DNA from 3 places in the Pantoea sp. SGAir0180 genome. Region 2 is predicted to be linked to each of the others. Evidence: predicted binding sites of a transcription regulator. Region 2 holds the regulator's gene; each other region holds the start of a gene.
What was found. Region 2 encodes PurR, which represses purine synthesis genes. Its sites were predicted from a motif close to CANGCAAACGTTTGCNTG; they were not measured.

Region 1 (4,939 bases), 530 kb from region 2:
GTTGCCTGAGATGGCCGGCGACTGGATCTGCACCATGACGCTGGCACGCCAGCTGTGGCCAGGTATCAAATACGGGAATCAGGCGCTGCGGCACAGTCTGAAGCTGGAAGTGACGCCGCCCGCAGATTTACATGCTCACCGCGCACTTTACGACTGCTATGTTACGGCGGCCCTGTTGATCCGCATTATGGACCTGTCTGGCTGGAGCGCCGCTGAAATGAGCCAGCGCTCTCAGCCTGCCGCTCAGCGCGATGACGTACTGCCGTTTGGTAAGTATCGCGGCCAGGCGCTGGCCGCCATTGCCCGCAAAGATCCGGGTTATCTGAAATGGATGCTGGAGAACGTTAAAGATTTGCGCCCGCCATTGCGACAGGCGCTGCGTAAATATCTCAGTCAGCTTCCCTGAGGTCAGGCGGGGGCAGACTCCCCTGGGCCAGTGCAATGATAAAGGTCAGCTCCAGCGCGACGCCTTCGTAGGCTTTATAACGCCCTGACTTGCCCCCGTGCCCCGAGTCCATATCGGTACAGAGCAGGAGCAGTGTGTCATCCGTTTTATGTTCACGCAGTTTTGCGACCCATTTCGCCGGTTCCCAGTACTGCACCTGTGAATCGTGCAGGCCTGTGGTAACCAGCAGATGGGGACAGGGCCGGGCGTCAATATTGTCGTACGGGCTGTACTGACGAATAGCGTGGTAATACTTCGCCTCATTTGGGTTGCCCCATTCGTCATACTCCCCCGTGGTCAGCGGAATTGATTCATCAAGCATGGTGGTTAACACATCGACAAACGGCACCTGCGCAACGACACCGTGATACAGCGTCGGTGCAAGATTGATGACCGCCCCCATCAGCAGTCCGCCCGCACTGCCGCCCATGGCATAAAGCCGGTCCGGGTGCCCGAACCCCCTTGCCACCAGTTCATGGGTTACGTCAATAAAATCGGTAAAACTGTTCATCTTGTTAAGCAGGCGACCGCCGTCATACCATTGTTGCCCCAGCTCACCGCCGCCACGCACATGCACAAGTGCATAGACAAAACCGCGATCCAGCAAACTCAGCCGGCTGACGCTAAAGTCCGCATCCATGCTGCTGCCATAGGCACCATAACCGTAAACCAGCATCGGGTTCTGTCCCTTCTGATAGTACTTGCGGTTATAGACCAGCGAGACCGGCACTTCGGTGCCGTCAGTCACGGTAATCCAGTGATGTTCGCTTTTGTACTCATCCGGATTGAAGTCTTTGACGCTGCTCTGCTTTAAAATACGGCGTTCACCCGTGTCCATATCCAGTTCGAACAGCGTGGCAGGCGTGGTCATGGAGGAGTAGCCATAGCGCAGTTTACTGGTGCGTGGCGTGGGGTTGTAAGCCAGCCAGGTTACGTACGTAGGATCGTCAAATGCGATACCGCTGGTTTCGCCCGTGTGCCAGTTCATTTGCCGCAGGCTGGTAAGGCCGCGCTGGCGTTCCTCGACAACCAGCCAGTCACGGAAGAGCTGAAAGTCTTCCATCACCACATGGTCACGCGCGGGGATCACGGTTTCCCAACGCGATTCGTCGAGGTAACGCGTGCGGTACAGGCCAAAGTTTTTGCCTTCACGGTTTGAGCGTATAAAAAACGTAAAGTCATAGTGGTCGAGGCTGTAGTCGTGATCGCGTCGCCGTGGCAGAAAGACCTGTGGGAGGGCGTCCGGCAAATCGGCGTCCAGCAGCTGAATTTCACTGGTATTGGTACTGTCCAGTACGATCAGGATGAACTGTTTTGAGGTGGTTTTATGAATGCTGAGGTGAAAGGTATCATCCTTTTCTTCATAAACCAGCTGGTCATCGCTTTGTGGCGTGCCCAGTTCATGCCGCCAGAGCTGGTAAGACAGCAACGTTTGCGGATGCTTGCGCACATAGTAGAGCGTGCGTGAATCATTCGCCCAGGCAAAGCTGGAAGAGGCATCATTCAGCACCTCAGGATACCAGCTCCCGTTTTCCAGATTGCGAAAGCGAATGCCGTACTGGCGGCGGGAAAGGAAATCTTCTGCCAGGGCCATGACCTGATTGTCCGGGCTGATATGCAGCGCGCCCATGGTATAAAAATCACTGTGTGAAGCCCGCTGATTGGCATCCAGCAGCAACGTCCATTCATCAGTTTCCTGATAACTGGCAGGCTGCCGGTAATAGGCGGCATATTCATTACCACTTTCATAACGGCTTTGGTAGCGGTAGCCATTTTTTACGTAGGGAACGGAATGGTCCTGAGGCGGCAGTCGGTCAATGATCTCGTGGAGAATACGGTTTTGTAATGGCTCCTGTGACGCCATGATTTTCTGACCATAGTTGTTCTCAGCACGCAGGTAGTCCAGCACATCGCTGTTTTCGCGTTTGTCATCGCGCAACCAGTAGTAGTTATCGACCCGCGTCTCGCCATGCAGCGACATCTCGTAAGGTATTTTTTTCGCGTCAGGTGCTTTCATATCATCCATCCTGCTGAACATCATCAACATTAAGGGTGGCACTAATGTCTTCAGATGCCAAGTCAGGGATAGTGAGTATGAGCGTGTTCAGGGCCCTGTTACGGGCCCGGACATGAGTTAACTGGCCTTCTGCTGATCAATATCCTGCTGGATACCTTTTCGGACATCCTGCGGAATTTTTAGCGCGTCGCCCAGTGCCGACAGGTAGCTGCGCTCCATAAAATGATCAACATCAATGGCGGCACAGCTGAGAAAATAGAGTTCCAGTGCTTCTTCTTCATTTTTAACATCCGCCGCCAGCCATTCGGGGTCCAGCGGCCGCTGCATGGCCTGCTGGATCAGTTTCTCCGCATCCTGACCATAGCCTGCCTGATGAATGTTCTGCTCAATCGCCGCACGTTCACGGTCATCAATATGCCCGTCGCTTTTGGCGGCAAACACTAAGGCCGTGACCAGTCGTTCTGCGCGCTGATCAACCGGCGTCTGTAACTCACCAAAACCCGGTTCGTCCTGATGGGTTTCACGCACCCGCTGTTTGTATTTGTTCCACAACACCGCGCCCGCTGCTGCCCCGCCGCCGATGATTAAGGCTTTGCCGCCATATTTAGTTAACAGCTTGCGTGATGATTTACTGGCCACCAGCAATCCCGCCAGGCCACCCAGCGCACCGGGGGCCAGCATCTCACTCAGCCCGCCGCCGGATTTGCCGTCACCGCTCTTTTTTGCCAGTACTGATTGAATCTGTTGCAGCCAGTTATTCATTATTTACTCCCCTTACCATCCAGAAACATCATCATTACCAAAAAGATGTCAGGAAACGTCAGAGCAGGAAAAGTAGCGCAAACGAGATGAAATGTGCGCAAGAGGTGAGAAAGCAAACGTTTTCGTTTATACTGCGCGCGAATTTTGACTGGTTGACTGCTTAGGTGAAATGATGACGACTCTCGGAACTGCGCTACGCCCTGCTGCCACGCGCGTCATGCTGTTAGGCTCAGGAGAACTGGGCAAAGAAGTCGCGCTGGAATGTCAGCGTCTGGGTGTGGAAGTGATTGCGGTTGACCGCTACGCCAATGCGCCTGCGATGCATGTAGCGCACCGTATCCATGTGATAAATATGCTGGACGGCGACGCACTGGCCGCCGTTATTGCCCAGGAGAAACCAGACTTCGTGGTGCCTGAGATTGAAGCCATCGCAACAGAGAAACTGCTGGAGCTGGAGCAGCAAGGTCAGCGCGTCGTGCCCACTGCCCGCGCTGCCCGCCTCACCATGAACCGCGAAGGCATTCGTCGTCTGGCCGCAGAGGAGCTGGCACTGCCCACTTCAACCTACCGCTTTGCCGACAGCAAAGAAAATTTTGTCGCTGCCGCCGCCGGGATTGGTTTTCCCTGCATCGTCAAACCCGTTATGAGTTCATCCGGCAAAGGCCAGAGTTTTATTCGCGATGCCAGCCAGCTGGATAAGGCCTGGGATTATGCGCAACAAGGCGGTCGCGCCGGGGCGGGACGCGTTATCGTTGAAGGCGTGGTGAAGTTTGATTTTGAAATCACCCTGCTGACCATCAGGGCCGTTGACGGCATTCATTTCTGCGCCCCTATCGGTCATCGCCAGGAAGACGGCGATTACCGTGAGTCATGGCAGCCGCAGCAGATGAGCGACCTGGCGCTACAGCGTGCCCAGCATATCGCGGAAACCGTGGTCAACGCACTGGGTGGCTATGGATTATTTGGTGTGGAGCTGTTTGTATGCGGCGACGAAGTGGTATTCAGTGAAGTCTCTCCGCGTCCGCACGACACCGGCATGGTGACGCTGATCTCGCAGGATCTGTCAGAATTCGCCCTGCATGTCCGCGCGTTCCTGGGGCTGCCTGTAGGGGCCATTCGCCAGTACGGCCCTTCTGCTTCAGCCGTTATTCTGCCACAGTTAACCAGCCAGAATGTCCGCTTTGCGAATGTAGAAGCAGCACTGGGGGCGGGTTTGCAGTTGCGCCTGTTTGGCAAGCCCGAAATTGAAGGTCATCGTCGTTTAGGTGTTGCTCTGGCCTGCGCCGAGACAACGGAAGAGGCTGTTGCGCGCGCGGTAGCCAGTGCGGCTGCCGTCAGCGTTCAGGGTTAAGTGAGTGCGGTGAGCCTGCGGGCTCACCGTCTGCCCGTTAGCGGGCCCCCGCGACGGCCTCGCTGGCCAGCTGCGTAATACGCTGCCAGTCCCCTGCTTCCAGCGCCTCGTTCGGCACCAGCCAGGAGCCGCCGATACAAAGTACGCTTTTCAGCGCCAGATAATCACGGTAATTCGCTGGTGAGATACCGCCCGTCGGACAGAAACGCACCTGAGGGAAAGGCCCACCGATGGCCTGTAGCGCTTTTACCCCGCCGTTGGCTTCGGCCGGGAAAAATTTAAACTCTCGCAGACCGTAATCCATGCCGGTCATTAATTCTGACACCGTGCTGATGCCGGGAATAAGCGGAACTGGCCCTTCAAC
Region 2 (4,939 bases):
ACGCCTGGACCGCCTGCGCAGAGAAACCGCAGCTTGGCAGTTTCGGCGAACCTTTCATGTACAGCAGGATCGGGTTTTCTGCGATCTGGCGCTGAATTTTTTCTACAGTACTCATTATTGCCTTCCTTAATTCGTCACTTCGTGTTTCTTTATTGTAGCGACTTCACGCCAGGACTGAAAACGAGATTTTGGCTCGTCTGACGTTAAATCGCCATGTTTGCTAAGTAAGCTGGTCAGGCATCCGCAGGAAACTGTGACAAAGACTATGAATGTATTCATAATTTGCAATGAATTTGCTGTTATAAGAGACTGAAATTCCTGATTTATGCCTGATTTTTATCCAGGCCAGCAATTAATAAAAAAGGACTTACTCTTTTAAAAAAAACTGGACTAGAATGACTTCGGCGCTGATCGGTGATCAGATTTTTCTTAACTTTGTCAGAGACCTGTTTGATCTGACAGCTTAACCAGTAAACGGACTATGCGTTCAATCATTACGCTTCTTATTCTGGCTTTTGCGCAACTCTTCTTTAACATCGCTGCTGCCTCCCCGCATGCGACGGTTAAGGCCAGCTTGCATAAGGTAGAGAAAAAAAGTGCGCGCGACGATGATCGGCGCAAACGACGCGCGGTTAAAGCCTCATCTAAAAAAAGTCGCGCCTCCGCTGTTCAGAAAGTCAGTAAGACCACGAAAACCAGCAAAACGACCTCTCACACCATCACGCACAAAACACTCGCTAAAACGACTGCCTCGCACAAGACGCTGAGCAAAAAAGTCGCCGCCAATGCCGCCAGCAAAAAACGGTATGGTCATCAACGTGCTGCGAAGGCGTTAACGGCAGACAATACCGAAACCGGCACCATTAAAATGAGTAAAGCGCATCGCCAGCGTTACCAGAAAGCGCGTGAAACGGCGATGGCAAAACTGATGGGGCAACTTGGCAAGCGTTATCAGTGGGGAGGCAAATCGCCCCATACGGGTTTTGATTGCAGTGGCCTCGTATGGTACGCCTACAAAGACGTCGTGAAGTTTAAGATCCCCCGTACCGCTAACGAAATGTACCATCTGCGGGATGCAGCACCGGTCAACCGCGAATCCCTTGAAAAAGGCGATCTGGTTTTCTTCCGCATCAACGGGCGTGGAACCGCAGATCATGTCGGGGTTTACCTGGGCAACGGTAAATTCATTCAGTCACCGCGTACCGGTAAAGATATTCAAATCAGTGCGTTGAGCGAAGATTACTGGCAGCGCCATTATATTGGTGCGCGTCGCGTTATGACGCCAAAGACCGTTCGCTAAACGTCCTTCATACAAAAAAGCCGGGAAAGGCAGCTTCCCGGCTTTTTTATTGCCCATATCGCCCCGATTGTGCAGCGGGGTGTTCCGGGCGAAAATGCCGCACTTGCCGGTGATACGGTCTGACAGACAGGACGTATCACCGGCAAGGCTGGACGCGCAGTCAGCCAGTATAGCGTCGCTGCAAACGAATGCGGCTAGTGCAGAATAGCGGTGAAGCTAAACGCGATGATCATTAACAGTGCGGCTGCCGTCGTCATTAATGACAGTTTTAAATCGGTACTCATCCCCTCTCCTTTAACCCTGACGTTTGTAAGGTTATAGCATTTTCACATACGCGTGGGTAAAAATCTCGTTTTATCCGCACAGCCTTGTTAGAATCCCCCCTTTGTTGCGCAACAGCGCGCAATATCGGTTGCGTCCGCGCCCTTTTCAGACGTTATTTCCTGCCCTGATGACTCAATACCGGACAGAAAAGCGATGTTTTTCGCAGAAATAACCGTCCGCTGACGCAAACGTTTAACAATATGCTTATCAATAATTTAGATAGGCCCGGGAGTTCGATTTACATGGCAACAATTAAAGATGTGGCGAAGCGTGCGGGCGTGTCCACCACGACCGTCTCACACGTCATCAATAAAACGCGCTTTGTCGCAGAAAATACCTGCGAAGCGGTGTGGGAAGCGATTCGGGAACTGCATTATTCTCCCAGCGCAGTCGCGCGTAGCCTGAAGGTGAATCACACCAAAACGCTGGGCCTGCTCGCCACGTCCAGTGAAGCGCCCTACTTTGCTGAAATTATCGAAGCCATTGAGAATCACTGCTTCGATAAAGGCTATACCCTGATTCTGGGCAACGCACATAATGACCTGCAAAAACAGCGCGCCTATCTGTCGATGATGGCGCAAAAGCGCGTTGACGGGCTTCTGGTGATGTGTTCAGAGTATCCGGATGATCTGCTGCAAATGCTGGAAGCGAACCGCAATATTCCGATGGTGGTGATGGACTGGGGCGAATCCCGTGCCGACTTTACCGATACCGTACTGGACAATGCTTTTCAGGGCGGTTATCTGGCGGGACGTTATTTGATTGAGCGTGGTCATCGCGATATTGGTGCCATTCCCGGCCAGATGGAGCGTAACACGGGAGGCGGTCGCCATGCCGGTTTCCTTAAGGCGCTGGAAGAAGCGGGTATTCAGCCACGTGCCGAATGGATTGTGCAGGGTGACTTTGAACCCGAATCTGGCTATCAGGCCATGCAGCAGATTCTGTCACAGAAGCAGCGCCCAAGCGCCGTATTCTGTGGGGGCGACATCATGGCGATGGGCGCAATCTGCGCGGCCGACGAAATGGGCCTGCGCGTGCCGCAGGATATCTCCGTCATTGGTTACGACAATGTGCGCAATGCGCGCTATTTCACTCCGGCACTGACCACGGTGCATCAACCTAAAGCCCAGTTGGGTGAGAAAGCGCTGGAGATGTTGTTAGATCGCATTACCAGTAAGCGGGAAGAGTCGCAGACGATTGAAGTCCACCCGACGCTTATTGAGCGACGCTCGGTGGGCTATGGTCCTTATCGCGATTACCGCCGTTAATCCTCGCTCAACCACTCCTGATTTAGCGTTTGCGCATCGCCCAGGTACTGGAGTAACCACCCCAGCGCCGGTGATGCGCGATCTTCCGCCCAGCTGACGCAGCAGGGACTTTCCGGAAACGCCTGTGGTAAGTTCAGCTCTGCCATCTCGCCGCTGTCCAGTAAGGGCCGCGCTAAATGGCCGGGTATCATCGCGACACACAAGCCGGCGCGCACGCAGTCCAGACCGGTTTGCCAGTCCGGGACCACCAGCCGGCGTTGGTTATCCAGCGCCCAGGTCATACGACGCGGTAACGCGCGTGACGTATCTTCCAGCACCAGAGAAGGCCAGTAGCGCAACGCCTCATCATCCAGCGTAGCAACCTGCGTCAGAGGATGCTGATGCGCCACCACGCAACGCCAGTTCAGGGTGCCCATATCGCGAAAGGCGAAACGCCCCCCCACCGGAATCGCCTGTGTCGCACCTATCGCCACATCCACTCGCCCGTCTGCCAGCGCATCCCAGACGCCGTTAAAGACCTCATAGCTGATGTGCAACTCCATGTCGGGAAAATGACGGTAAAAATCCCTGACAAACTGCCGGGTCCGCTGCGGTTTGACGATGCAGTCGACGGCAATACCAATCTGACCGCGCCAGCCGTTGGCGAGCTGTTGACACTGACGTCGTGTGGCATCCATTTTTTTGATAACGCTGCGCCCTTCCCGCACGAAATGCTCGCCCGCCGGCGTGAGAATCACCTCCCGGTGCTGGCGTTCAAACAGCGGCACAGCCAGCCAGGTTTCCAGCTGGCGAACGGTATAGCTGATGGCAGAAGGCACACGGTGCAGTTCCTGGGCGGCCGCGCTAAAGCTGCCACCGCGTGCGACCGCATCCACCACTTCCAGCGCATATTCAGACCACATAATTTGCCTTCAAAATTTTTAACAGCAACAGGCAAATTTTACCGTTTCACAGCGTGAAGTACAGCTTTTACACTGCCCCGCGTTTATTCTGCAACTGATGAGAACCCGATGTCCGCTTCAAAAGGCTTTATTCCCTATCTTGCCGTGCTCAGTATGCTGGGCTTTCTGGCAACCGATATGTACCTGCCCGCCTTCGGCGCTATGCAGCAAAGTTTTAGCACGTCAGCCGGGATGATCAGCGCCAGCATGAGTCTGTTTCTGGCCGGTTTTGCCTGTGGTCAACTGGTCTGGGGCCCCTTATCTGATCGGTTGGGGCGTAAGCCGGTGCTGCTGGCAGGCCTCGCCCTGTTTGCTCTGGGCTGTGCGGGTATGTTGTGGGTAGATAATGTGATCCTGATGCTGGTACTGCGTTTTGTGCAGGCTATCGGCGTGTGCGCGGCGGCCGTCAGCTGGCAGGCGCTGGTCGTCGATCGCTATCCTCAGTCACAGGCTAATAAAGTCTTTGCTACCATTATGCCGCTCGTCGCGCTGTCTCCCGCCCTGGCGCCGTTACTGGGCGCCTGGCTGATCGGCCATTTTCACTGGCGCGCCATTTTTGCGGTGCTGACGGGAATTGCTGTGGCGCTCATCCTGGTCACGCTGCGCCTGCCTTCGCCGCAAAAAAAGCAACGTTCCCCTGCTCCGCAGCCTGGGTTTCTGACGCTGCTGCGCGCACGTGCCTACAGCGGTAACGTACTGATGTATTCCGCCTGCTCAGCCAGTTTTTTTGCATGGCTGACGGGTTCGCCGTTTATCCTGGCTGATATTGGTCTGTCTCCTGCGGATATCGGGCTCAGTTATATTCCCCAAACCATCGCCTTTTTAATCGGCGGGTTTGGCTGCCGTGCGCTGCTCAACCGGTTTTCTGGCGCAACGCTGCTGCCGTGGCTGCTCGGCGTCTATAGCCTGAGTGTCGGGGCGCTGTTTGCCGTCGCGCTTTCGGGAAGCCCGTCACTCACGGCGTTACTGGTGCCGTTCTGCGGCATGGCGCTGGCAAATGGCGCGATTTATCCGATTGTGGTGTCCAGTGCGCTGCTGCCCTTCCCAAATGCCACCGGGAAAGCGGCGGCATTCCAGAACACGCTTCAGCTCGGACTCTGTTTTGC
Region 3 (4,939 bases), 2.1 Mb from region 2:
AAAACTGTGGAAGGCCATCGGCACCGGCACCGGCACATTGACGCCGACCATTCCGGCCTCAACATCCTGCACAAACTCCCGCGCGGTATGGCCATTGCTGGTAAAGATGGCGCTGCCGTTACCAAATTCGTGGCTGTTAACCAGCTTCAGGGCACTGTCGTAATCCGGCGCGCGCATAATGCTCAGCACCGGACCAAAAATTTCCTCACGCCAGATGGTCATCTCGGCGGTAACGTTATCGAACAGCGTACCGCCGACGTAGTAGCCCTCTTCGAAACCGGCGACTTTGTGGTTGCGGCCATCAACGACCAGCTTCGCCCCTTCCTGCTCGCCCAGATCGATATAGCCCAGCACCTTTTTCTGGTGTGCCGCAGAAACCACAGGCCCCATTTCATTTTCATCGCTGCCTTGCTGGATTCCCGGCCCAACCCGTAATGCGTTGATCAGCGGTGTCAGGCGCGAAATGAGCTTATCGGCGGTATCGTTGCCCACTGCAACGACAACCGGCAGCGCCATGCAACGCTCGCCCGCCGAGCCAAACGCACCGCCCATAATCGCGTTTACCGTGGCGTCCAAATCGGCGTCTGGCATAACGATGGCGTGATTTTTTGCCGCGCCAAAAGCCTGAACGCGCTTACCGTGCGCACTGGCCGTTTTGTAAATATGCTCGGCCACACCGGATGAGCCAACGAAGCTGACGGCGGCAATACGCGGATCTTTATAAAGCTGTTCTGCATTGTCATTGGAACTGTGCACGACATTAAACACGCCATCCGGCAGGCCCGCCTCCTTCAACAGCTCGGCCATGCGCACCGACGCTGACGGATCCAGCGCAGGCGGCTTGAGAATAAAGGTGTTACCGCAGGCCAACGCAATCGGGAACATCCACAACGGCACCATTGCCGGAAAGTTGAAGGGCGTAATCCCTGCCACGACGCCCACCGGCTGCATCAGCGAGTAACTGTCTACGCCACCGCCTACATTCGGGGAATACTCGCCTTTAAGCAGGTGCGGAATACCACAGGCAAATTCGATGACTTCGATACCGCGCGTCAGCTCACCCAGCGCATCTGACCAGACTTTGCCATGCTCAGACACAATCAGCGCCGCCAGTTCATCGCGGTGCTGCTCCATCAGAGCTTTAAAATTGAACATGATGCGTGCGCGGCGCAGCGGGGAGGTTTTTGACCAGGCAGGAAAGGCCGCATGTGCCACATCAATCGCCTGAGCCACTTCATCTGCGCTGCTTTGCGTGAGCTCACGGATAACCTTGCCGGTTGCCGGATCGAACACAGGAATGGTTTCGTTGCTGGCGCTGAATGTGGTTTGACCGCCAATAAAGTTTCCTACGATAGTCATGATGTTGCCTCTTTGGTATGTACGGTTCCAGCGGGCAGAGCACAGAAGTGGCATGCTGGCTGGGCAGGAAAAGCCAAAAGCATGCTGGAAAACTATTACAATGGAATAAATTTTTCAAATAGATATTTTTGGAAAATTACTTTTTAGCGGCACAGATCGCATTTCTCTTTTCATAAAGGATTGACGTCTTCGCGGCGGCCATTCTGGCTCGTCATCGCTGACGGTGTAATCGGGGTCCCATGACATTGTCGCTTCAGGGCGGTTTAACGCCTTTGCGGGATGAAAGGTTTTCGGCCTGACGGCATTAAGCAGCCCGGATATGTTTCATCAATTTTAAATATGAAATATACATTTTCTTTTTGCTGAGAGTCGGCCAGAAAAATGGCTGCTGGCCATGAGGACAGTTGTCTGGTGAAAAAACATCACTACGCACTAACGCAGTGCAAAAAAGGGCGTTAATCGTCATTTTATGAACCAATAATTTCTTCACTGCCCCATCAGGAATCATGTGTTTCACTTTTCCCGGGCGAGCGACGCGCTTCATCACAACATTATCGCTATGATTTTAAAGGCATTGATAGCAGTGAAACGTTTATCAGATAAACCTGGCCTGCTTTATGCAACATCCGGTGACTTCCCCGCACTGAGATGAGATAACCGTGTCTGACGAAAAAAACAGTGGCTTACTGTACGGCCTTGATCAGCGAATTCCGCCTGTGCAGGCTTTTTTTAGCGCATCGCAGCATGTACTGGCAGGTCTGGTCGGGATTATCACGCCGCCTTTGCTGATTGGCACCGCGCTTGGTCTGGAAGCCTGGCTTCCGTATTTAATTAGTATGTCGCTCCTTGCTTCGGGCATCGGCACCTTTCTGCAGTCAAATCGCGTGTGGGGCGTGGGCGCGGGCATGATATGCATGCAGGGCACCAGCTTTGCTTTTCTCGGCGTCGCCATTTCAGGTGGCCTGTGGGTCAAAGCCCAGGGCGGCAGCCCTGAGGACATTATGGCGATGCTGTTTGGCGTCAACGCCGTGGCCGCGCTGGTTCCGGTTATCGTCAGCCGCTTTATTGATACCTTAAAACGGGTCTTTACGCCGGTCGTGACGGGAAGCGTGATTGCGTTAATCGGTATCAGCCTGATTAAGGTCAGCGTGATTAACTGGTGCGGCGGTCAGAATGCACAGGATTTTGCCAGCCTTAGCAACCTCGCCCTGGGGGCGTTGACGCTTGGCGTGATCGTGCTGCTGAGCTGTTCGGGGAACCGCTGGCTGCGTCTGTCATCCATCGTGGTCGGCATTCTCACCGGCTGCATCGCGGCGGCACTGAGCGGCAAATTTCAGGTGCATGGTTTGGGGGACAGCCTGTTTCGCCTGCCCGCGCTGTTTCCGTTTGGCTTTCACTTCAACAGCAGCCTTTTTGTGCCTGTGGTGCTGGTTTCACTGGTCTGCATCATTGAGGCGGTAGGCGATCTTACCGCAAACCACCTGATCTCCGGTAAGTCGATTACGGATAAAGCGTTCAGTGCGCGCCTGAAAGGCGGCATTCTGGCTGACGGACTGAGTTGTATGATTGCCGCCATGGTGAGTGCCTTTCCAAATACCACCTTTGCGCAAAACAACGGCGTCATACAGATGACCGGTGTGGCAAGCCGTTTTGTTGGCCGCTATATCGGTGTGATGCTGATTTTACTGGCTCTGTTTCCGCCGTTTAGCGAAGCGTTGCGTCAGATTCCCACGCCCGTCCTGGGTGGCGCGACCATGGTGATGTTTGGCTGCGTGGTAACGGCCGGCATTCGTATTCTCAGCCAGACCGCGCTGACGCGCAGAGAGATGCTGATTGTCGGCCTGGCCTTCAGCTTCGGCTTAGGGATTGAGTCCGTGCCTGCTGCCCTTTCCCATCTGCCGCCCCTGTTTGCGAACCTGTTTGGTTCAGCCGCCACCAGCGGCGGGATTGTTGCCATCGTGCTGAATATTCTGATTCCCGGCGGGCAGGAGCCGGTGCCACAGGACGCCACGAAAGAGGAATCTGCGCCCTCAGTGTAAGGCGGCGGCAGGCGGCCGCCTGCGTCGTTTCATTGCGGCGGCATCGCTGTTGACAGCATATCGCCGTGACAGTCGCCATTGTCCGCCGCGCCATCAGGACGCTTAACACCCTTTCGCGTCCTGTTTCCCTCACCGTCTCGCCTCGCTTACCCTTTTCCTCAACGAATCCGCTTCTGATTTTTCCTTCAACTACACTTCAATCAGTTATTTATGCGTAGAGAGAACGAATGAACGGGTTGCAGCAGGAAAGAATTGGACAAAATATCTTAATCAAACTGGCGATGTTAGTGATTATCCTTGCCGGGATAAGAGCCGCTTCCGATATTCTGGTGCCGTTACTCCTGGCGGCGTTTTTTGCCATTGTGTTGAATCCCTTAGTCACGATACTGATGCGGCGCGGACTGCGGCGCGGGATGGCGATTACGCTGGTGATCACGGTCATTTTTGTTGTGATTTTGCTGCTGGGGGCCGTACTGGCCAGCTCCATAAGTGAGTTTTACGATCTCTATCCTCAACTGCGCACCATCATGGAAAAGAAAATGCTGGTCGTTCAGCATCTGGCGGCCAGCATTCATCTGAATGTCTCTACCGATGCGCTGGTTCAGCGCTTCGATCCCAACACATTGATGAATCTGGCCAGCGTGGCGCTGAGTGGTTTTTCCGGCGCAATGACCAATACTGTCCTGTTGATCCTTACCGTCGTCTTTATGCTGTTTGAAGTGCACCACCTGCCTTACAAAATGCGCAACTCGTTTGTGAACCCCAAAATTCGTATTGCGGGTTTACACAAAGCGCTTAAAGGCGTGACGCATTACCTGGCATTAAAAACGCTGATCAGCCTGATTACCGGTATCTCGGTCTGGCTGACGCTGTACCTGCTGGATGTGAAATTTGCATTACTGTGGGGCGTGGTAGCCTTTATCCTGAATTTTATTCCCAATATCGGGCCGATTATCGCCGGTATTCCCCCTTTCCTGCAGGCACTGTTGCTGAACAGTGTGTTTGACGCGGCGATGGTGGCGGCGCTGTTTACCGCCATTCATATGGTGTTTGGCAATATGTTAGAGCCGCGCATCATGGGGCGCGGACTGGGATTGTCGACACTGGTGGTCTTTCTGTCCTTGATCTTCTGGGGCTGGCTGTTGGGTCCGGTCGGTATGCTGCTCTCCGTACCGCTGACCAGCATTACAAAAATTTTGATGGAAACCACGCCAGGCGGAAGCCGGCTGGCAATCATGCTGGGCACCGGACGCCCTAAACCTGCCCGGCTGCTAACCAAGTAAACGCTGCTGCACATGCTGCAGATGCGCTCTCATCGCAGCCTGTGCAGCCTGCTCATCTCCCCCGACAATGGCCTCTGCAATGCACTGATGGTCGGCGTTCATTTCGTCAGCAAAGGTATTGTCGGCATAATGGCGTTCCAGCCGACGAAAATGCGCGCTGTCGCGTTTGTTCCACAGGTTTTCCATCATCTCCCGCAGCAGATCGTTACCGCTCATCTCGCTAATCAAAAGATGAAAGGCTTTATCCTGTTCTATAAA

Region 1: a site for PurR is predicted at 3,334-3,351, ahead of purT (formate-dependent phosphoribosylglycinamide formyltransferase). Genes of this name have one in related genera too.
Region 3: a site for PurR is predicted at 1,941-1,958, ahead of C1N58_RS18830 (nucleobase:cation symporter-2 family protein). Genes of this name have one in related genera too.

The regions. Positions count from the first base shown of each region.
Region 1 covers NZ_CP028071.1:1,377,171-1,382,109, reverse strand. Annotated here, with positions in the region: gene exoX (exodeoxyribonuclease X) at 1-406, shown strand, start outside; gene C1N58_RS06445 (prolyl oligopeptidase family serine peptidase) at 390-2,462, opposite strand; gene C1N58_RS06440 (tellurite resistance TerB family protein) at 2,580-3,224, opposite strand; gene purT (formate-dependent phosphoribosylglycinamide formyltransferase) at 3,397-4,575, shown strand; gene C1N58_RS06430 (bifunctional 4-hydroxy-2-oxoglutarate aldolase/2-dehydro-3-deoxy-phosphogluconate aldolase) at 4,613-4,939, opposite strand, start outside.
Region 2 covers NZ_CP028071.1:1,908,051-1,912,989, forward strand. Annotated here, with positions in the region: gene C1N58_RS08905 (Grx4 family monothiol glutaredoxin) at 1-118, opposite strand, end outside; gene C1N58_RS08910 (C40 family peptidase) at 482-1,300, shown strand; gene C1N58_RS08915 (cytochrome bd-I oxidase subunit CydH) at 1,495-1,584, opposite strand; gene purR (HTH-type transcriptional repressor PurR) at 1,867-2,892, shown strand; gene punR (DNA-binding transcriptional activator PunR) at 2,889-3,794, opposite strand; gene punC (purine nucleoside transporter PunC) at 3,903-4,939, shown strand, end outside.
Region 3 covers NZ_CP028071.1:4,022,670-4,027,608, reverse strand. Annotated here, with positions in the region: gene C1N58_RS18840 (CoA-acylating methylmalonate-semialdehyde dehydrogenase) at 1-1,359, opposite strand, end outside; gene C1N58_RS18835 (hypothetical protein) at 1,664-1,903, opposite strand; gene C1N58_RS18830 (nucleobase:cation symporter-2 family protein) at 2,019-3,398, shown strand; gene C1N58_RS18825 (AI-2E family transporter) at 3,626-4,681, shown strand; gene C1N58_RS18820 (FadR/GntR family transcriptional regulator) at 4,670-4,939, opposite strand, start outside.